DNA from 3 places in the Psychrobacillus psychrodurans genome. Region 3 is predicted to be linked to each of the others. Evidence: predicted binding sites of a transcription regulator. Region 3 holds the regulator's gene; each other region holds the start of a gene.
The links. The regulator CtsR, encoded in region 3, represses protease genes until heat stress. The targets are predictions, from matches to a motif close to ATGGTCAATAAAGGTCAAACA.
Positions count from the first base shown of each region.

Region 1: the regulator CtsR is predicted to act here: its motif matches at 3,436-3,456, upstream of ACQCPR_RS05140 (ATP-dependent Clp protease ATP-binding subunit).
Region 2: the regulator CtsR is predicted to act here: its motif matches at 5,226-5,246, upstream of clpP (ATP-dependent Clp endopeptidase proteolytic subunit ClpP).

Region 1 is NZ_CP189791.1:1,112,683-1,120,605, forward strand. Features, by position in the region: gene ACQCPR_RS05115 (DegV family protein) at 1-129, opposite strand, end outside; gene ACQCPR_RS05120 (Cof-type HAD-IIB family hydrolase) at 152-964, opposite strand; gene ACQCPR_RS05125 (prolyl oligopeptidase family serine peptidase) at 1,095-1,853, shown strand; gene ACQCPR_RS05130 (metal-sulfur cluster assembly factor) at 2,094-2,414, shown strand; gene ACQCPR_RS05135 (Crp/Fnr family transcriptional regulator) at 2,602-3,336, opposite strand; gene ACQCPR_RS05140 (ATP-dependent Clp protease ATP-binding subunit) at 3,481-5,616, shown strand; gene ACQCPR_RS05145 (YjzD family protein) at 5,838-6,026, opposite strand; gene ACQCPR_RS05150 (beta-ketoacyl-ACP synthase III) at 6,191-7,126, shown strand; gene fabF (beta-ketoacyl-ACP synthase II) at 7,155-7,923, shown strand, end outside.
Region 2 is NZ_CP189791.1:2,923,935-2,931,857, forward strand. Features, by position in the region: gene ACQCPR_RS14365 (RNA polymerase sigma factor) at 1-453, shown strand, start outside; gene ACQCPR_RS14370 (hypothetical protein) at 428-1,186, shown strand; gene ACQCPR_RS14375 (GNAT family N-acetyltransferase) at 1,315-1,761, opposite strand; gene ACQCPR_RS14380 (TPM domain-containing protein) at 2,181-2,981, opposite strand; gene ACQCPR_RS14385 (LemA family protein) at 2,981-3,559, opposite strand; gene ACQCPR_RS14390 (hypothetical protein) at 3,625-3,783, opposite strand; gene ACQCPR_RS14395 (catalase) at 4,053-4,991, shown strand; tRNA gene ACQCPR_RS14400 (tRNA-Arg) at 5,092-5,163, opposite strand; gene clpP (ATP-dependent Clp endopeptidase proteolytic subunit ClpP) at 5,329-5,925, shown strand; gene ACQCPR_RS14410 (hypothetical protein) at 6,023-6,325, opposite strand; gene ACQCPR_RS14415 (hypothetical protein) at 6,414-6,839, opposite strand; gene ACQCPR_RS14420 (HPr family phosphocarrier protein) at 7,199-7,456, opposite strand; gene whiA (DNA-binding protein WhiA) at 7,475-7,923, opposite strand, start outside.
Region 3 is NZ_CP189791.1:3,866,027-3,873,949, forward strand. Features, by position in the region: gene radA (DNA repair protein RadA) at 1-569, opposite strand, end outside; gene ACQCPR_RS19240 (ATP-dependent Clp protease ATP-binding subunit) at 1,053-3,500, opposite strand; gene ACQCPR_RS19245 (protein arginine kinase) at 3,497-4,591, opposite strand; gene ACQCPR_RS19250 (UvrB/UvrC motif-containing protein) at 4,581-5,126, opposite strand; gene ACQCPR_RS19255 (CtsR family transcriptional regulator) at 5,144-5,617, opposite strand; gene ACQCPR_RS19260 (GNAT family N-acetyltransferase) at 5,777-6,238, opposite strand; gene rsgA (ribosome small subunit-dependent GTPase A) at 6,259-7,266, opposite strand.

The sequences.
Region 1 (7,923 bases), 1.3 Mb from region 3:
TGAATCAATACCAATAATGTCTTCATACTCATCTTCATCAATATGAACTCTAAGTGGAGCTAATAGAACGTTGTTATCTTCAAAAAATTCTCTTGGTAAATCTGTAGCACTATCAGCAAATATTCTCATTTCTCATCCTCCTGTATCTCTATTATTTAGTTAAGTTTAATCTTTCTATTAATAATTCCGCAATACCATCTTCGTTATTTGATAAAGTAACTTCGTTAGCAATATTCTTAAGAGGACTTATAGCATTTCCCATTGCTACCCCAACACCAGCATACTCAATCATTTCTAAATCATTATCTTCATCACCAAATGCAATAATACGTTCTTGTGGAATATTCAAAAACTCGGATACATGTGATAATCCAACGGCTTTATTTAAACCATGCTTTACAATCTCAATGACATCCCATGGGGCACCCCAACGACGATGGTCAATTACTTCCGCATGTACATCTCTTAAATGCTGACGAACTAAATCGACTGAATCTTCTTCGGCATGGATTAGTAAACTAGTAGGGTCAGTTTTCAAAAGAGACTTTAAGTCTCCAGTTGTAACCTGTGGATTTCCTAATGAAAATGCAGAAAGTATCTTTTCATCGTGATAATGTAAATACACATCATCAAGTACCTCAGCTAGCATGTTTTTGATGGAATAACTTTCTACAGCCTCTACTACTTGTTTTACAACTTTTAAATCAATCGGAGTATGTAAAGTTTTCCATGAAGAATTTCTAGGATGATGAACAAATGCTCCATTAAAGTTTACAATTGGTGTAGTTAAACCAAGTTCTTTATAATACATTTCACTGGATCTATATGGTCTACCAGTGGCAATCATAACTTCATGTCCCTCATTTTTTGCCTGTTGAAGTATGTTTTTAGTTTTTGCTGAAATTACTTTTTCATCGGTCAATAAAGTTCCATCTAAATCTAACACGATTAAATGCTGTTTCATAAAAAAACTCCCTTCTATCTTATGTTAAAGTGTATCGTTTTCAACGAATAACGTCAAAATGTAAAATCAGCCTCTTTGTACTCTCTAGATTACTTTGGTAGAATAATAATAGAAGAAAGGTGGGATATAAATGATAGTAACAACCGAGGCATGGGGAAACATTCCTTTATTACATATTTATAAAGAAGATACAAAAAAAGATGCTTCAATTGTCATCTTTTTACACGGATTTGAAAGTGGAAAAGAGCATAACCTACATTATGCATATCAGCTTGTTCAACAAGGTTGTCGAGTCATTCTACCAGATGCACATTTGCATGGAGAACGAGACGAGAAATTAGATGATGTAGAAATCAGCTTACGTTTTTGGGAAATTGTTTTAACTTCTATTGAAGAAGTTGGACATATTAAGCATGAATTAGAAAAGCGTGGCTATTTCAACGGACAAAAAATTGGTATCGGTGGAACTTCTATGGGTGGGATTACTACTTTAGGTTGTTTAACGGCATATCCTTGGATTGATGCTGCTGCTATTATGATGGGAACACCTGGTTATGTAGAACTTGCCAAAGCGCAAATTGCTTCCGTAGAGCAAAAAGGATTCAAAGTACCATTAAATGCAGAAGAGAAGAAAAATATGTTCGACACCTTATCGACTTTTGATGCATCAATTCATTCGGATAACCTTATTGAAACACCACTATTTTTCTGGCATGGAGAAAAGGATCCTGTTGTACCATATGAACCAACTGCCCAATTCATTGCCGCTCTCAGAAAACAATATGATAAACAGAATATAGTCCTAATGAATGAAAAATCAGCAGGACATGCAGTATCACGAAAAGGAATGCTAACTTCTATGCAGTGGCTTGCAAACAGTTTGGCATAAACTGACGAGTTTGATATGATTAAGATATAAAGTGAAACTTCTATTATTGGGAATTTTTTTATCCCCATTAATGGAAAAGGAACTTAGGCAATTCCTGAGTGACCAACATCTTGTTGGTCCGAACCAATCGGCGAATTACAGGCTGTTTATTATCACCATTTCCTCTGATTTTCTTTTGAAAAGTTGAGATGGTAGTATTTCCGCCTGTTAAACCAGAATAGAATAGAGGAGGTTTTCAAAATGAGTCAAGATACAGAGCAAGATATGAAGGATAGTATGATGGCCGCTCTTGAGAATGTTATCGACCCTGAACTAGGTATTGATATTGTCAATTTAGGTTTAGTATATGATGTACAATTAGCAGATGAAGATATTGCAAAAGTTACAATGACATTAACATCCATCGGATGCCCAATGGGTCCACAGATTGTCGATCAAGTAAAAACTGCACTTGGTGAACTACCTGAAGTAAAAGATACAGATGTAAATATTGTCTTCAACCCACCATGGTCAAAAGACAATATGTCCCGCTACGCTAAAATAGCTCTTGGGGTAAGGTAATAAAATATACCATATATAATAAAAGTCGAATCATACAAGATTCGACTTTTATTATTATGGAGTTCACCCCAATCTAAACCGTTTATCACCTACAGCAACTTGAAGTAAACCCAACCCACTCAGAACTCAACCAAATAAAATCTTACCAATAAAAAAAGCCACTGAAATATTTCAGCAGCTTCCTATACTAGTCAATCCGACAAATATGAAGTGGGCAGTTATCACATTCTACTTCCGTTCGTAAAAACTGTAAATCATGAATCGTAATCATTCCCTTGTCTAAAGAAAGCACATCTTTTTTCTTTAGATCATTTAAAATTCGGTTTACGACCTCTCGACTTGTCGCACAGAAGTTGGCTAGCTCCTGATTGGTCATAGCATAGTCAATGAGAATGCTTCCATCCTCCTGTTTTATCCCATAAGTATTTGTTAATCGTATTAAGGTGGATAATAACGCACCCTTTTTCCCATGAAGCAACAAGTCTCTAAAGCGAGTCTCGTTTTTCAAACTATGCATTTGCATTACTTGAATCCATTCCATCATGAGAGACGAACAATCTGATAAATATTTTTCCAACGTTGTGCGTGGTAATACTAATAATTGAGTTGTTTCTATCGCATTAGCTGAGACAGAATGATAAATAGTTTCGCAGAAAATAGATGTTTCTCCGATAAATGTATTATTTCCAGTAATTCGTAAAGTCAACATCTTACCGCTTTCAGTATCCTTACTAATGCGTACTGTACCTGTTTTGATGAGGTAGATATCTTCTGCACTTTCACCTTCTAAGAAAACAGGACGATCCTTATCTACTTTTAAGTTGGTTCCAAATTGTTCGAACAGTGCATGTATACCCTGTGAATTGGAGCTATGTTCATTCATAATTATTACTTCCTTTCCTTCATTCACATTCGTTTTCATGTGCACCTTCTTATATAATAGCATATTTAGAAGATATATTAGAGAAATACTATTAGCCATATTTCTTTACAAAGTTATTATTAAGGACTTATACTTATAATAGTCAAAGAAGGTCAAACTAATTTCATAAGGAGAGGTTTGCATATGCAAATGAAACAACAAGATGAAAAAAGTCCTTTAGAAACGTACGGTAGAAATCTAGTAACTGCAGTTAGAGAGGGGAAAATGGATCCTGTTATTGGCCGCGATCAGGAAATTAGAGATGTTATTCGTATCCTTTCAAGAAAAACGAAAAATAATCCTGTACTAATTGGAGAACCAGGGGTAGGGAAAACAGCTATTGTAGAAGGTTTAGCACAGCGAATTGTGCGTAAAGATGTACCTGAAGGATTGAAAGAGAAGGAAATTTTTGAGCTTGATATGAGTTCCTTAATCGCCGGTGCAAAATATCGAGGAGAATTTGAAGAACGTCTTCAAGCGGTTTTAAAGCAAGTGAAAGATAGTGAAGGACAAATTATTTTGTTTATCGATGAAATTCACACAATAGTTGGTGCTGGAAAATCTGATGGTGCAATGGATGCTGGGAATATGCTTAAACCAATGCTAGCACGAGGTGAGTTACATTGTATTGGAGCTACTACACTTGATGAATATCGAATGTATATTGAAAAAGATCCAGCTCTTGAAAGACGCTTTCAACAAGTGATGGTAAGAGAGCCTTCAATAGAAGATACAGTATCTATTTTACGTGGACTTAAAGAACGTTTTGAGCTACATCATGGTGTGCGAATACATGATCGGGCAATCGTTGCAGCTGCCGAGCTTTCTAATCGTTATATTACAGAAAGGTTTTTACCTGATAAGGCAATCGACTTAGTCGATGAGGCATGTGCAATGATTCGAACAGAAATCGATTCAATGCCACAGGAGCTCGATGAAGTTACAAGAAAAATGATGCAGCTTCAAATTGAAGAACAAGCATTAATGAAAGAAAAAGACGATGCAAGTAAGAAAAGACTAGAACAATTGCGTAAAGATTTGAAAGAACTAGAGGCTTCGACTAGTGAAATGCGAAATAAATGGCAATTAGAAAAAGAAGCCATTCAAGTAATACAGCAAAAACGAGAAGTACTGGATCGTTATCGTCGAGAATTAGAAGAAGCTGAAAACCAATACGACTTAAACAATGCAGCTGAACTTCGTCATGGGAAAATTCCAACACTAGAAAAAGAACTTCAAGTATATGAAAATCAAATCAATGAAGATTCAGAAACACGGTTACTGCGCGAAGAAGTAACAGCAGAAGAAATTGCCTCAATCGTATCCAGATGGACGGGAATTCCAGTTACAAAACTTGTTGAGGGCGAAAGAGAAAAACTTTTAAGGCTGAAAGAAACACTAGGAGAGCGCGTAGTGGGACAAGACCAAGCAGTTCAATTAGTAACAGAAGCTGTGTGGCGTGCAAGAGCGGGTATTAAGGATCCAAATAAACCAATTGGTTCTTTTCTATTCTTAGGACCTACTGGTGTCGGAAAAACGGAACTTGCTAAATCACTAGCAGCTAACTTATTTGATTCTGAGGAGCACTTTATCCGTATTGATATGTCTGAATACATGGAAAAACATAGTGTTTCCCGTTTAGTTGGCGCGCCGCCAGGATATATCGGTTATGAGGAAGGTGGCCAATTAACCGAAGCAGTACGTAGAAATCCATACTCAGTAGTGCTGCTAGATGAAATAGAAAAAGCGCATCCAGATGTTGCTAATATTTTATTACAATTGATGGACGATGGAAGAATTACAGATAGCCAAGGAAGAATTGTTAACTTTACGAATACCATTGTTATTTTGACTTCCAATATTGGTTCAGTATATTTAGCGAATACAACGGGGGAAGTCTCTGAACAAGAAGAAAACCTTGTTATGAGTGCATTACGTGAGCATTTTAAACCGGAATTATTAAATCGATTAGATGACATCATTATGTTCCACTCATTGACAACGCACCATTTTATTAAAATTACGGAGAAATACGTGAAACAACTTCAAAAACGATTACAGCAACAAGAAATTGAGTTACAGGTGGATAAATCAGTGACACAGTGGATTGTTGAAGAAGGAACAGATGCTGCATTTGGAGCGAGACCATTAAAGCGTTACATCCAACGTTATTTAGAAACAGCAGTGGCCAAACTTTTAATCGGAGGTACCGTTCTTCCGGGCAGCAAAATAGTGGCTATAATGGAAGAAGATAAACTAAAAATATCGATTGAGAGCTAATCGGTAAATACACCATAGATAACTCACCTATAAATTGTGATTTATCTATGGTTTTTTGATGAAAAGAAAATATGCTCTAGCACCAAGCTTTCTCGTAAAACGTGTATATGAGCTTTTCTATCTTGAATAGCTTATAATTGCTTTCATATAAAAATGAACATGCAAAATCCACAGGAATTTTAGGAATATAAAAACAGCCTCCCAAGAAGGAAGGCTGTTTTTTAGTGATGTGCTTTAGCTACTGGTTCGTTTGGAATGATTGCAGCAATGATTAAAACCATAATTGCAACTGGAATGGACATGATAATACCATTCATGAATACAAACTCAACGTTTTGAACGGAACTTACTACGTAATTTAACATAGAAACTAAAAGTACTGACCAGACAAATGTCATTATATATTGCATGTAATTTCACCTCAGGCGCTAATTTTATATATGTATCATACCATAGCATAGCATATTACAAAAGAATATTTGGTAAAAGAAACTCTGTTGTTGAAAAATATACATAAATTCGTTATTATTAATACCAGGTACTAATAATAGATTATAAGAAAAGAGGAACATTCATGAATGCAGGAATAATTGGTTTAGGTACATATGCACCTGAACATATTTTGACAAATGAAGACCTTGAGAAAAGAATGGATACATCTGATGAATGGATAAGAACGATGACTGGTATAGAAGAACGTAGAATTGCAGACTCAGAAGAAAACACTTCTCATATGGCGGTGAAAGCTGCTAAAGAGGCAATAAAAGATGCAGGAATTACTGCAGATCAAATTGGCTTAATAATTGTAGCAACGGTAACTCCAGATCGACCATTTCCAAGTGTTTCAACTATGCTACAAGAACAACTTGGTGCAACAAATGCCGCTGCAATGGATTTGTCGGCAGCATGTGCAGGATTTATATATGGGATAGTAACAGCGAAGCAATTTGTGGAGTCTAATACTTACTCACACGTCCTTGTAGTCGGAGTAGAAAAACTATCTAAAATTACTAATTGGGAAGATAGAAACACAGCAGTTTTGTTTGGAGATGGTGCTGGCGCTGCGATAATAGGTAAAGTTTCTGAAGGTCGTGGTATTTTATCCTTCGAGCTTGGTGCTGATGGTAGTGGAGGCAAGCATTTATCGCAAGAAGGTCCGCATCTTCAAATGAACGGACGAGAAGTTTTTAAATTTGCTGTAAGACAGATGGGTGAATCTGCTGTAAATGTAATAGAAAAAGCTGGGTTAAATAAAGAAGAAATTGACATGTTAATTCCACATCAAGCCAATATCCGTATAATGGAATCTTCTAGAGAAAGACTAGGGTTACCTATTGAAAAAATGTCTAAAACGATCCATAAGTATGGTAATACATCTTCGGCTTCCATACCTCTATCTCTAGATGAAGAAGTGAAAAATGGTAAAGTAAAAGACGATGATGTCATTGTAATGGTTGGTTTTGGTGGAGGTTTAACTTGGGGCGCAATTGCACTAAAATGGGGAAAATAAACTTACAATTTGGAAGGATGAATAATTCATGAAGAAACGCAGGGTAGTAGTAACTGGTTTAGGCGCTGTTACACCACTAGGTAATGATATTGAAACAACTTGGTCGGGTATAAAAGAAGGTAAATCTGGTGTAGGTATGCTAACAAGACTAGATGCATCACAATTTGCAGCAAAGGTTGCAGCTGAAGTGAAAGATTTTGATATTGAAAAGTATATCGAAAGAAAAGAAGCACGAAAAATGGATCGTTTTACCCATTATGCATTAGCTGCATCTATCATGGCGATGGAAGACGCAAATCTTACCATTACAGAAGAAGTGGGTCTTCGTACAGGAGTGTGGATTGGCTCTGGGATTGGTGGAATGGAAACTTATGAGGCTCAATTTCGTGTTTTCTTAGAAAAAGGAGCACGCCGAGTTAGCCCATTTTTTGTTCCAATGATGATTCCAGATATGGCAGCAGGGCAAGTGTCAATTCATTTTGGCGCGAAAGCTATTAATTCATGCTCGGTAACTGCTTGTGCATCCGGTACAAATTCTATTGGAGATGCATTTAAGGTGATTGAACGTGGAGATGCAGACGTAATGATTACAGGTGGTGCAGAATCTCCAATTACTCACATGTCGGTAGCAGGATTTGTATCAAATACAGCACTTACGTTAAATACTAATCCGGAAAAAGCTTCTCGTCCATTCGATGCCAATCGTGATGGATTTGTAATCGGAGAAGGTGCAGGGATTATTATTTTAGAGGAATATGAACATGCCGTAGCTCGTGGTGCGAAAATTTATGCAGAAA
Region 2 (7,923 bases), 940 kb from region 3:
AGAGAAAGTGCTGAAGATCTTACGCAAGAAACATTTTATAAAGCATATAAAGGACTAGACACTTTTAACAAGCAAGCTTCAACTGCTACCTGGCTATTAAAAATTGCTCGTAATGTCACTTACGACTATTTTCGAAGGAAAAGGGTGGTACATTTTTTCACCTTCGAAAAAGAACATGATATAGAAACTAAGGTACTATCACCAGAGAATCGATATGAACAAAAGGAACAGCTTATTAAAATGTACGACTCACTAAGTAAACTAAAAAAAGATTATCAGGAAGTACTGTTGCTACGCAAGATACAAGAATGTTCGATTCAAGAAACATCCTATATTTTGGACTGGACAGAGGCAAAAGTAAAGATGAAACTGACACGAGCACTTGAGGCACTTAAAAAGGAATTTCATCAGGAAGGAGGACGTGAAGATGGAACCATCAAACGAATTCGATAAGCTTTTTAAGGAAATGAAAGATGTAGAGCGCTCAAAGGAAGCAAAGCATAATACATGGATAGCCTTAAAGGGTAGAATTGAAACAAAGAAAAAAAGCAATATCATTCCAGCTTTTATTTCATTGGCAATTGTAGCCATTGCCTCCTTTCTATTCATTACTTTTACTAATCCCTCCGAGACAGAACAAACAGCTCCGCCTCTATCCAATGAAGAAGTTATTACAGCAGTGCTAGAAAGAGAATACAATGGTCCAAATATGGAGATTTCTCGCTTAATGGACGATTGGTGGAATCTTCAAAGTACAACTAAAACAGATAGCCAAGAAGAGTACGATCAACTTCTAGAATCAAAGGAATATAAAGATTTAATGAATTATTATCCAACCACTTTTGGTGAGTACTTCACTGAAGATATGCTCACAAAAGCAGTTAATTCAGTTATGGTGTTCAAATATAATCATTATCTGATAGATAATGATATAGAAATGCACCTAGAAAACATCAAAATGGCACAGGAGAAAGAACATCCCAATATCTATCGCCCCACGATAGAGGTCTCCCTAACAAATAGCCAAGGAGAGAAAATTTTTCATACTTTAAGAGAAGAATTTATATTTTCTACATCAGAGCCTGGAAAAATAGGGAGCTATAATGGAATTAAAGATGGTGGGGGCTTAGAACTTCGAGAGAAAATAGAGAACTTTAATACATTTGTTGGAGATAATAGGAAGTAATACGCGATTTATCGACGCATACTCCAATGGCTGTGTGGTGCTGTTAATCGGCATTGGATTCCGGTTTCAAATAAAAAACCAACATTTATTTGTTGTTTTTTTGTTTTTCTTATCGATATGTATCCTACTCATAAGTTCAATACAAACTCGGCCTCTCCTTCATTCATCTTGCCGGTTTTTTGGAATCCAAAGCTTTCGTATAGTTTTATGGCTACTTCATTGTCTGGCTCTGTTGATAGATAAATTGATTTACAATCATGTAGTTGTTTCATTTCGTCTAAGATCAATTGAGTAACTTTTCTACCATAGCCTTTCCTCTGCTGGGTGTAATCAATCATTAATCGACATATCCAGTAATTCTTAGTATCTTCATCTAATCCATACATGGTGAAGCCAATAATCTTATCATCTAACTCAATACCTCTAACATTCCAACCAGTTTCATAAATCGATTGCACAATAGACAGCGCATTGGAAGCTACAAATTTTTCTACTACAGTAGCCTTCCCATCTTCATTAGTCGTCAAAAGAACCGTTTTTAGCCAATTATCCTTGTTGATCTCTACTAGTTTCATCCTACATCCCCCATACATTACTTTTTAATATTATTTTACTTTATCACAATAGTTAAAGTAATCACATAAATCGGAGATCCAAAATAAGAAAAGAGGTTGGTACAAAACCCACAAAATTTGAACTGCTTTATTTTTATTTATACTTCTTAGCCATTATTTTCCGGTACAGCGGACGCTTTCCTGGGGGCACGGGTGTCGCCGCCTTCACTCCAGACAACTATTATCCCTTCTATATCAAGAAAATCCCTGCATAATTTCAAGTATCAAAAAAGGACACCTTCTGTTTAAATTTAAGTATCCTACTACCAAATTCTAAACGAAAGAAGTGCCCTATTGTTTAAAGACTTTTAACATGAATCAACTAATTTTAACGCTAGTTTTTAAATCTGAAATTACTAAAATGATATTGCTTTTTTCATTCACCATTTACGACCTGCTCCTCCACCTCCGGAGCTACCGCCGCCGAAAACTCCAAAGCCACCACCAGAACTTCTTCCTCCTCCGCCAAAACCTCCACCGAAGCCTCCTGGACCGAATACCCGTCTTCTACCTGAACCGGTACCACCACCGCCTCCAGACATCATCTGCATAATCAAATAAATAACAACTATGCCGACGATAATCATTGGAAATGAGAATCCACCACCTGAAGAACCTGCAAGTGGGGAAGGTTCCTCCGGACTTGCCAACTCGCCGTCCCAACCATACTCAGTAGCTACCTGGTTATATAAAAGTTGGTATGTAGATAAAATAGCTCCCGGTGCATTTCCTTGCTCTAGAAAAGGGTAAGTGTACTCATCTAATATCCTTCCAACTTTTCCATCAGGTAAGGCACCCTCTAAACCGTAGCCAACGCCAATATAAACATCACGATTACCGCTTTTATTTGGATCCATTTCCAGGATTAATAGGACCCCATTATCTTTTTCCTCATCACCAATACCATATCCACGCATTACATCTACTGCATAGGTCGCAACATCCTGTCCATCTAAAGACTCGACTGTCATTACAACAATTTGAGAACCAGTAGCATTTTCTAAGTTTTGTCCAAGTGCTTCAATCTCCTGCTCCTGCTCTTCTGAGAGAACATCATAGAAATCCTGGACATATAGTTCCCCAGGTATAGCAGCTGGATAATTAGATTCAGCAAGTGCTAATAATGGGAATAATGAAGTGAGGAGAAGTGCAAATGATAGGACACGAGCACTTTTCTTCATCACTCTCCATCTCCTTCAAAATCGACTACTGGTGCTTCCTCCGCTCCCTCGGCTGATTGGAAGTATTCTTTCTCATCAAAGCCAAACATAGAAGCTACTATACTCCCTGGCATACGCTTTACTTTTTTATTGTAATCCGAAACAACTGTATTATAATCTTGTCTAGCTACAGATAGTCTATTTTCTGTACCAGCAAGCTCATCCATCAATTGCTTAAAGTTGGCGTCCGCCTTAAGATCTGGATAATTCTCCACAACTACTAATAATCTGCTCAAAGCTCCTGACAATTCATCATTCGCCTCCGCTTGTTCTTCTGGTGTTCCAGCCCCTGCCAACTTAGTTCGTGCGTCTGCGATATTCCCAAGCACTTCCTCTTCATGTGCTGCAAAACCTTTAACAGTATTAACTAAGTTTGGGATTAGATCCATTCTTCTTTGTAGCTGATTCTCCACTTGTGCATATGCATTATTAACGTTTTCTTCTTTGTCAACAAATCCGTTATAGCTTGCCATAAATACGCCTGCAATAATAGCAATAATTACAATGACAATAATAATTGGCACTAGTAACTTTTTCATTTCTCTCACCTCTTCAGTAAATATAGTATTATTGTACCTTTAATTCGAAAATACAAAACCTAATATTATTTACGGAATAAGGAAATATAAGTTTCAATTACCGTAATGATGTTCAATTGATGTATTACTACTTTTAAATATTGGATCCATTGTTTTATTCCTTCAATAAACGGGTGGTCATCGTTAAGAGTGAATACCAATTGGATGAAATTTCCGTTTAGCAAGTAAACTCCTCTTGAAAGCAAGTAAACTTAGGCAGAACGCAAGTATCCGATAAAGAGTGCAAGTAACTCTTTCTTAAGCGCAAGTAAGCCAACATCTTCCGCAAGTAAATACATTATTAAAGATAAAAAAGGTTTGGATTTTCCAAAGATGAGCAGTCTTTTTGCTGCAAATGACTACTTTTCAGTACTTCATTGTTTAGTTAATTTATTCAGTGGTAATGATTATTAAATGATATCTTTCTTTTCATTCTAAAAATGAGGTGATTTTGATGAGCAATACACTACCACATGATGCTATTAATACGTTGGAACAGCTTCAAGGAAAATTCCCTGGCCATCGTCGTGCACATGCAAAAGGCGAATTTTATGAAGCAGTTTTTACTCCAAACGGGAAAGCGATTCCTTATACAACAGCACCCCATCTTCAATCAGAACCAGTGCCCGCTACAGTCCGTTTTTCTAATAGCCCACCAGATCCTACTGCAGCAGATTTCCTATCTCCGGCAAAAGGAATGTCTATTCATTTTCATCAACCAGATGGTTCTACTAGTCATCAAGTATGTACCACCATTCCGATGTTCATAACAAAAGATCCAAAAACTTTTATTGAAATGCTGAAAATTTTAGGCTCTCATAAAACGGGGGTTCATTCAATTGATCTAGGTCTAGGAATTGTACAACTTCTCACTACCTTCCCAGAGCACAAAAAAACATTACTCGCACTCAAGGAACAGCTAAAGCAACCCCCTATTAGTTACGCTGCCCTGCATTATTATCCTATACATGCTTTCTATCTTGTGAATGCTGAAGGTAAGCGGCAAGCCATAAAATACGAGTGGCGTCCCTTAAAGGAGAAAAAATCATCTTCCTTCCTTAGCAGCATAAATTTGTCCACTAATTATTTGAGTGAGGATTTAGAGAAACGACTCGATAAAGGAACTGTATCATTCGAGTTATTTATACGTTTAGCAGAGGATACAGACGCAACAGATGATCCTACCGATACTTGGCCAACAGACAGACAAAAGATTTTAATCGGTCAATTAACAATTAATAATAAAATATTTCCTACAGAAAGCCTATTGTTCGACCCTACTATCGTTGGAAAAGGCATTGAATTGCCCGATGATCCAATTCTCCATTTTAGACATGAGTCTTATGCAGTATCGTACGATAGAAGAAATAAAGAAAACAAAAAAACACCCTAAGCATATAGGGTGCTTTACATAACTTGTTATACCTACCTTCACTTTTAAGAAAAAAGTAGGTGGGGGATGAAAAATCCCCACTGTTGGTAGTTTTACTTTATGCCCTCGGCGAGGATCGAACTCACATTCCAAGCTTCGGAGGCTTGTGTGTTATCCATTACACTACAAGGGCAAGCGACTTATCTATTATACAAATAGAAGGAATATAATTCAAGCGAACTTTTTCAAGCTTAATATTTGACCTTCCTTGACCATAATGTGTATGATAAAGTTACAACTGAGGGAACCTTTCTCAGTAACTAACTAATTTAAACCACCTTTGAAGGAGGCAATCAGGATGAATTTAATTCCTACTGTTATTGAACAAACTAATCGTGGAGAGCGTGCATATGACATCTACTCTCGATTATTAAAAGATCGCATTATTATGCTTGGAAGTGGTATTGATGATAACGTATCTAACTCGATCGTTGCTCAATTATTATTCCTTGAAGCAGAAGATCCAGAAAAAGACATCTCTATTTATATTAATAGCCCAGGCGGAAGTATCACAGCTGGTATGGCAATTTACGATACAATGCAGTTCATCAAACCTGATGTACAAACAATTTGTATCGGTATGGCAGCTTCTATGGGTGCATTCCTACTTACAGCAGGTACAAAAGGTAAACGCTATGCGCTTCCAAATGCTGAAGTAATGATTCACCAACCACTTGGTGGAGCACAAGGGCAAGCAACCGAAATCGAAATTGCTGCAAAACGTATCTTATTCTTACGCGATAAATTAAATAACATCATGGCTGAGCGCACTGGTCAACCAATTGAAGTCGTTTCACGTGATACAGATCGTGATAACTTCATGACAGCTGAACGCGCAAAAGAATACGGCTTAATCGATCACATTATCGATCGTAGCGAAATGAAAAAATCATAATAAATTGATTTAAACTCCCAAAGGTATATTCCTTTGGGAGTTTTTTATAATTCTTGATTTTTCATTTAGGTACTAACTATAAGGATCTAATCCTCAATCAATACCGTGTATATGGCCAATTATAATATTTAATATCTTTAAAGTTTATTGGTTCTGGATGGTGAATATATTGTTCATCAGCAGAATATATTTCTGGAAAATCACATATAATTTCTGTCGCAGCTATACTAAGCATTTCTTTTTCTTCCTCTGTAGGAATTTCATCAAAGTATACTTTCCAAATAAGATTATTATTTTCAATTTTTGCGTAAATGGCTTTTGTATTTTTAGTTATAGCACGAAAAAGTGCTCTTTGCGCACTTAAAATTAGTGCGATATTTGGTTTATTAATATTTTCCAATCCATATCTCCTTTAACAAACAAGTTATACTTCCATTTCTACATAAAAAGTTCACCTAAATTTTGATACACCCTTTTTATGAAAATACTTAATTCAATAACTTTTCTATTTCCTCTATAAGCTCATCATTATTTTTTATGCTATACCCTGCACTAATTTTATGGGGAAATACAATTCTATTTTCACCAACAAATATATACATTTGGTCATCCGGATTCGATGTTGATACTATCCTGTATTTTGCATCAAGTGGAGAATAAGAATCATCCGTTCTTTTTAGCTTCAATTCTTTAAATAGTTCCTTAATTTCCGTTTGATTTTTTTCAGATATATTAATTTCTGTAAAAGTTAAATTATTTATTTTCTCTATGCTTAAACTAGTTTCGCTTCTGAAAAACTCCTCAGTCAATACGTTTTCTATTTGTATATTATTCGATAATTGAATTCTTACTAACACAATTGAGATTAAGAGAGTTATTACCACAAGAATGAATATTTTTATAGTATTTTTCATACAACCACCACCTTATTTTGCTCTTCAATGAATGGTAAGCAGTTTATTTCACCCAATGTAAATAGTTATTCTGCAAATACTTTCTAATTCCTTTATATTGGATAATTCAGCTTAGTTAAGAGTTCAAGGCAAAGCTATACTAAATCTTCAATTTGGATACTACTCACTTAATTGATTGTAGTGAAAGGTGGCGACTCCAGCGGGAAAAGCGAGAAAGTTGAGACCCCGCAGGGAAGAAGCGTAGCGCCGCCCGAGGAGGCTCGACCTCGCCCGCGGAAAGCGTCCACCTGAAACGAAAATAAGCACAATATAAAAAAAACCGCCCTTTCGTCTAAATTGACTAGTGAGGCCGTTCATTTTTAAGATTCACTCGAGATGAAATTAGCTAGAGCTTCTACTGCTTCCTTTGCATCGGAACCATCAGCACTTAAACTTACCTTTGTTCCTTTGCTGATTGCCAAGCTCATAATTCCCATAATACTCTTCGCATTTACTTTTTTAGTATCTTTTTCTAAATAGACGTCTGCGATATAACGATTTGCTTCCTGTACAAAAAGTGCAGCCTGTCTTGCTTGAAGTCCTGAAGATAATTTTACTTCTACCTGCTGTTCTGCCATTGTCTACTCCCCATTTCTTTAAATTGTCTCTCCATTACGAAGCGCATCTGCTATTTCATCTATTTTTCGCAATCGGTGATTTACACCTGATTTACTCACATTGCCAGTAGAAACCATTTCACCTAGTTCTTTTAGTGTAACATCTTGATACTCTACTCGTAACCTAGCTATTTCACGAAGTTTTTCTGGTAATTGATCTAAGCCGATAGAATTCTCGATAAACCGAATATTGTCTACCTGGCGAATGGCTGCACTGATTGTTTTATTCAGATTCGCCGTTTCGCAATTAACAAGACGGTTTACACTATTTCGCATATCTCGAATGATACGGACATCCTCAAATTTCAGTAAAGCTCTATGGGCTCCCACAATACTTAAGAAGTCAGAAATCTTTTCTGCTTCCTTTAAATATGCGACAAACCCTTTTTTTCGTTCTATTGTTTTCGCATTCAGTTCATATTCATTCA
Region 3 (7,923 bases):
ACACTCCCAGGTGCACTAGTTACTTCCGGATGATGAACAGTTTGAATAGAATCCACAATGACAAATTTAGGCTCTACACTCTCAATTGTTTCATTAATTAGTTCTAAATTGGTTTCAGAGTAGATATAAAGCTCAGCTGAGGTAACTCCTAAACGTTCTGCACGAAGCTTTGTCTGACGGATGGATTCCTCTCCCGAAATGTATAGAACTCGCTCACCTTTATTGGCAAGTAAAGCTGAAACCTGTAAAAGAAGAGTAGATTTCCCTATACCTGGATCTCCTCCTATTAACACTAGGGATCCTGGTACAATACCCCCACCAAGAACACGATTCAGTTCCGCAAAGTCGGTTGTCACTCTTGGTTCTTCTGCTGTTACCACCGAAATAATCGGTGTAGCCTTTTGCGCTACGCCATCCGAATGCTGAAAGGAACGTTTCGGACCTTTTGAAACTATTTCTGTTTCTTCTACCATTGTATTCCAATCGCCGCATCCAGGACATCTTCCCATCCATTTTGCGGATTCGTATCCACATGAATTACACATAAACTTCGTTTTCTTTTTAGCCATAATACCTCCTATGTAATAAGAAAAATCGGGTAAAAAATACCCTATCCTATATGTACAAAACCTTTTCCTAGCATTTTCGAAGGCTTTGTAAAGACATTTCGCTATATTATGTCCGAGTCCATTTCTAGGAATACTAGTTTGTCTATTCGTGTCCCTTCTACAACTTTTAGAAACAGGTAAGTGCGTTTTTAGATAACTAGTAAAAAGACACTTTCCTATTCATAAAGCAAGCTCTCGAAGATACAATTTCGTTTGCTATTTAGCTTCTTTATTAAGTGAACACTTACTATCTCACTGTATTTCCACTACTTAAAAGAAAATCTACTTTCTTCATCCTACAGAATAGTTTCATTGATTTAACGGTCTTATCACTATAGTAACTTTGTCCAATCTTACCAACTAAGCAATAAGCTATGAAAAACCTATTTTCTTACTTTTTATAAAAAAGGGCATTCCGAACTATTTTTCGGAATGCCCGCTATATTAACCTTCTGTAACTAAAGCTTTCGTGCGAACGACGAACTCATTGTCTTCAACATCAAATATTACATGTTGCCCATCTAATACTTCCCCTTTTAAAAGCTCTTCGGAAAGTCGATCTTCTACATGTTTTTGTATTGCACGACGTAAAGGACGCGCACCATATTCTGGTTCATATCCTTCGGTTGTAATTTTATCTTGTGCTGCTTCTGTAATTTCTAATTCAATACCTTGTTCTTTCAAACGTTTTGCTAAATGGTCTGTCATTAATGAAACAATTTGTTTTAAATGGTCTTTTTCCAGAGAGTGGAACACAATCATTTCATCCAGACGGTTTAAGAACTCTGGGCGGAATGCTTTCTTCAACTCTTCTAGCATTTTACCTTTCATATCTTTATAGTCTGTCTTGCCACCTTCTTGTAAGTTAAACCCAACGTATTTGTTGAATTTAAGTGCATCCGCACCGACATTCGATGTCATGATAACTACCGTATTACGGAAATCTACTGTACGGCCCTTTGAGTCTGTTAATCGGCCATCCTCTAACACTTGAAGAAGAATATTAAAGACATCAGGATGAGCCTTTTCAATTTCATCTAATAAGATAACAGAGTATGGTTTACGACGTACCTTTTCTGTTAATTGTCCACCATCGTCAAAACCAACATATCCTGGAGGAGAACCAACTAGACGAGAAGTTGAATGCTTTTCCATGTACTCGGACATATCTACACGAATCATCGCATCTTCGTCTCCGAACATCACTTCCGCTAGAGCACGAGCAAGTTCTGTTTTCCCTACACCAGTAGGTCCTAAGAAGATAAAGGAACCAATAGGACGTTTTGGATCTTTCAGTCCCGCTCGAGCACGACGAATAGCTCTTGAAATTGCGTCGACTGCTTCACTTTGACCAATAACTCTTTCATGTAATTTATCTTCCAGTTTTAATAACTTCTCAGATTCTGTTTGCGCTAGCTTGGATACTGGTACACCAGTCCACATAGACACCACTGCTGCAATATCTTCTATTGTAACTTCAGACTCTTCTTTTCCTTGCTTTTCTTTCCAATTGTTTTTCATTTTTTCTAGTTCATCTTTAAGCTTTTGTTCTTTATCACGGAATGATGCAGCTTTTTCAAATTCCTGACTTTGCACTGCAGCATTTTTCTCAGAACGAATCGCCTCTAGTTTTGCTTCTAGTTCTTTTAAATTGGGAGGTGTTGTATACGAACGTAAACGTACTTTAGATCCCGCTTCATCTATTAAGTCAATTGCTTTATCTGGTAGAAAACGATCAGAAATATAACGGTCAGACATTTTGACAGCAGCTTCTACCGCCGCATCTGTAATTTTTACACGGTGATGTGCTTCATAACGATCACGTAAACCGTAAATAATTTGGATAGCTTCATCTACTGAAGGTTCGTCTACTTGAATAGGTTGGAAACGACGTTCTAGTGCAGCATCTTTTTCAATATATTTTCTATACTCATCCAATGTTGTCGCACCTATACATTGGATTTCTCCACGAGCAAGAGCAGGCTTCAAAATATTTGAAGCATCAATAGCACCCTCTGCTCCACCAGCCCCAATTAATGTATGAAGTTCATCGATAAATAAAATAACATTGCCGGCTTGACGAATTTCATCCATCACCTTTTTCAAACGATCTTCAAATTCTCCACGATATTTTGTACCAGCAACAACTGTACCCATATCTAGCGTCATTACACGTTTATCACGTAGTATTTCTGGCACTTCATTTTGTACGATTTGCTGCGCAAGCCCTTCTGCTATAGCCGTTTTCCCAACACCTGGTTCACCAATTAAAACTGGGTTGTTTTTTGTACGACGAGCCAATATTTCAATTACTCTTGTAATTTCTTTGCTGCGCCCAATTACAGGATCTAGCGTACCTTCTCTTGCAATTTGCGTTAAGTCACGAGCTAGACCATCCAGTGTAGGTGTACTAGCTGGAGCAGTCCCATTGTTCCCATTACCATGTGCTTGCTCTGTACTTCCTAATAATTGAAGAACTTGTTGACGAGCCTTGTTTAAACTTACTCCTGCATTATTTAGAACACGAGCTGCTACTCCTTCTCCTTCACGGATTAACGCTAGTAATAGATGCTCTGTTCCAATGTATGAGTGACCTAGTTTTCGAGACTCATCTACTGAAAGCTCAATCACCTTTTTCGCACGAGGTGTATAGTTAACAATTGGTCCAACTTCTTCCTTACCAGCTCCTACTAGTTCCTCGATCCCTGTTTCGATTACTTTTAGATCTACTTCTATTGCTTCTAATGCTTTTGCAGCAATTCCACTACCTTCTCGGATAAGACCAAGTAATATATGTTCTGTCCCTATAGATTCATGCTTTAAGCGAATAGCCTCTTCTTGTGCTAGTTGTAATACTTTTTGAGATCTTTGTGTAAAACGATTAAACATCATTCAGATTCCTCTCCTTTTGTTTTCTGTTTTTCTTCTTTTTGCAATCGTTCCCTTAACAGCTTTGCGCGAAACATATCCCGCTCAGAGGTGTTCAATGAAGTACCTGCATATTTTTGTAGAAATCCTGGTTGCATAAACACCATACATTCATTCAATATAGTCACATCCACATCTTCAATGAGTCCTATATCTATCCCTAATCGCACATCCGATAGGCATCTTGCCGCTTCATCTGTCGCCATAATACGGGCAAATGATAAAGTTCCTAAAGATCGATATAGTCGGTCTTCTAGTGTATTGGCCGAATGCTTTAGAAGTGCATCCCGTGCTTCTCTTTCTTTTTGAATAATTTGTTCGGTAATACTCTGAAGATCAGCAAGTATGTCCTCTTCTGACTTACCAAGTGTGGTTTGGTTGGACACTTGGTATACATTACCGAGCGCTTCACTACCTTCTCCGTAGATTCCTCTTACAACCATTCCTAGTCTTGAAATGATAGTGACGATTCTATTCATTTGCTTCGTCATCGTTAATGCGGGTAAATGCATCATTACAGATGCACGTAAACCAGTACCTGTATTGGTAGGGCAGCTTGTTAAATATCCAAACTGCTCGTCAAAAGCATATGGTAATTCCTTATCTAAAACACGATCTAACACATCTGCCTGAGCATAGGCCTCTTGAATTTGAAGCCCTGGAAAAAGACATTGTATACGAATATGATCCTCTTCGTTGACCATCACACTAACGGATTCATCATTTGACAATAAAACAGAGCCAGTCATTGGCGAGTTAGCAAGCTTTGGACTGATTAAATGTTTTTCTACTAACACCTGACGACTTAGTTCAGATACATCCTTTATATGGATGGAAGAAAATTGCATCTGTAATTCGTCACTTGCGTCCAACAAAGTGGAGGAAACAGATTGGTCAATTTTATGCGCCTCATCTTCTGTAAATGCTAAAGGAAAACGATAGCCATTCAGATTTCTTGCTAAGCGAATTCTTGTACTCATAACAATATCCGAATGCTTACCCTCTCCCGCCATCCAACTAGAAATTGAGTTGTCTAAAAAACGTTCAATTGACATCAGTTTGGTCACCTCCTGTAGAAAGCTGACTTTCCAAATCTCTCGCTTCATCCCTTAACTTTGCGGCTTCCTCAAAACTTTCAGTGTCAATCGCATCTTTCATTTGAGAACGAATTGCTTCTATTCGTTTTTTAATAGCAATTTTCTCCCCAAGCGCACCTGGAGCCTTTCCAATATGCGTTGTATTGCCGTTATGTAGTCTCTTAAATACATTAGGCAACTGCTTGCGGAAACTGTTATAGCAATTTGCACAACCAAATTTCCCTTCATCTAAAAAATGCTGTATCGACCAACCGCATTCATCGCATACGATCATATTTTTAGGTTGTTTTTGTTGCATTGGCTGCTGTTCTGTTTGACCAAACCAGTTCGATAATAGCTGATGTAGAGATAACGGATCTTGTTTATACTCTACATAAAACGGGTGGAGGCTATTTGCACAGACCTCACAATAATGTCTTTCAAAGTGTTCACCGTTATGCACTTGCGTAACCGTTACTTTAGCTGGTCTTTGCTTACAATTTTCACAAATCACCTTTCAACACACCCCGTTCATTTTTCACTTTTTTCATATTTTAACGTTAATAACATGGCACATAGTATACGTGATCGTAGTTCATCTCTCGCAGGAAGCGGAATTGCTAAAGTCGTTCGATTTAAAGCTGCTAAAATAAGTTTTGCTTCACGTTTAGATATAACATCCTCATCGATTAACCGGAAAACAATATCTTCGGTAACGGATTCAGAAGCCCCGTTTTCTAGTGTCTGTATAATATGCTCTATTAAATCAGCTTTCGTATGAGCTCGAACGCGGAGGATTCGAATATATCCCCCTCCACCTCGTTTACTTTCTACTAAGTATCCTCGATCTTGGGTAAACCTTGTATTGATAACATAATTTATTTGAGATGGAACACACTGAAACTTTTCTGCAATTTCACTTCGCTTAATTTCAATTTGTTCCTTACTTCCTTCTTCTATAATAGCCTTTAAATACCCTTCAATTATGTCAGATATATTTTTCATCTTCTCACCTCTTCTCACAAACTGACTTTGACTAACTTTGACTATATTATAACGAGAATTTTTCGCATGTGCAATTGATACGATTTGCCCTGAAAAAAGAAAAAAACTACAAACAGTCGTTTGTAGTTTAGGATATATTAATATGAATATTCCTATTCATTAAATCTTTTTTCGTTCATACGTTAGTTGAGTAATAAAGAAATCGGGTTCTATTTCGACATCCACTAATTTTGTAAAATTATGTCTTTCATATAATGTGATTGCTGGTGTATTTTTTGCACCAGTTGATACAACTATCTTTTTTTCATTTCCATAGACGTTTAATAGATAACTTAATAACTCTGATGCAATTCCTTTTCGAAAATGATTAGGATCTACTACAAGTCTACAAATGTCAATTAGTTCCTCTGTACCTTCATAAGAAAGAAAACCTACTAATTTCGAGCCATCCAACTTCCCGAGAAATTGTTCTTTAGAACTTTTTATATTTTCTACTGTATCTAAAAGCTGTGGTATTCCATCGAATCCTATTAAATCAGCTTCAACTTTATATGCTGGTAGTTGAATTGATAGAATACTCTCAGCGACTTTTTCATCATTGTGATTGACTAATTGAATCATTCGTTATCACCTATCTATAATCAGATTTTCTTTTTATAATTATTTCGTTGGGACTTCGCTATTTGCTTCCATTTATTCGTTTCAGCTTTTTTAGCTATTGCATCGTTTTTACGATCGATATGTGCAAGCTCTCTCATTAGTTTTACATAACTTTTGTATCGTTCTCGTTTGAGCGTACCATTGTAAATAGCCTCTTGAATTGCACAGCCCGGCTCTTTTACATGCTGGCAATCACGGAAGCGACACGCTAACGCTAGGTCTTCGATGTCCTGAAAGCTAGCACTAACTCCTTCACTCGTATCCCAAAGCTGAAACTCCCTCATACCAGGTGTATCAATTAATAAGCCCCCTTGTGGTAACAGCGTCAGTTCTCTATGTGTAGTCGTATGGCGCCCTTTACTATCATCTGTCCTTATATCATTTACAGCCATTACTTCTACACCTGATAATGCGTTAATCAAAGAGGATTTCCCTACTCCTGAAGATCCTAAAAGTGCGCCAGTTTTATGTGCAGCCAATAGATTCCCCAGAAGATCAATACCCTCTCCTGTAACACTACTCACTGCAAATATATCTACACCAAATGCAATAGCCTCAACTTCTTTAATATAATATTCTAGGTCTTCACAGGTATCTTTTTTCGTTAACACCACAACCGGCGTCGCCCCTGAATCCCATGCCGCTAATAGGTATCTCTCTAGTCTACGGACATTGAAGTCATGATTAAGTGACATAACCAAAAATACAAAATCAACGTTTACAGCGATTAATTGAATTTCCGTAGTCAATCCCGCCATTTTCCTAGAGAACTGCGAGCTGCGAGGAAGCACTTCATGAATGATTCCTTTTTCCTCACCGGGCATCTGATCAAGCACTACCCAGTCTCCAACTGCCGGAAATGCTTCCCTATTATGCTCAAACTTAAATTTCCCGGAAAGTGAACTTAGTAACTCTCCTTCATTGGTCATAACCCTATATAAATTTTTATGTTCCAGTAGAACGCGACCCGCGATTCCACTACCTGTCATTTTTTCTTCCCAATTATTATTCCATCCATATTGTTCGATTAAATTCAATTTTACTTCCTCCTAATTTTCCGTATAAAAAAACCATGACTGCACAAATCAGCAGTCATGGTTTCCCGGTCATTAGTAAAGAAGCATGTATCTGGTTAGAGACATACAGAGTGGGACATCATGAACTTACTGATTCGTGGATACGTATATAGATTTGCCATAATGCCTCACTCCTTTCTTTAAGTTATTTTCAGAATACTACAAGTATTAGCAATCTGTCAACATATAATTATGCAAGTTGCTATTTTGAATAAAGGACTTTAATAATACTGCTGATTTTCGTTTCATGCGGACGCTTTCCGCGGGTGAGGCCAAGCCTCCTTGGGCCAGTATGATGCTAATTATAAATTGTCGACATACGCATTTTAATACTTAGCCTTCGTTCCTATAAACGCTCCCTGTGGGGTCTCGACTTTCTAGCTTATCCCGCTGGAGTCGCCACATTCCACTGCAATCAATAAAGCGAGTAGTAATTAATCATTAATTAGAATAAAAGAATTCTATTAAACACAATGAATATGCAAGGTCATATACAAACCCTATCCACCTTAAGACAACTGAACGAGTAGAAATCTACAAAAAATCTAGCCTCTACCTGAATAGAAAAAT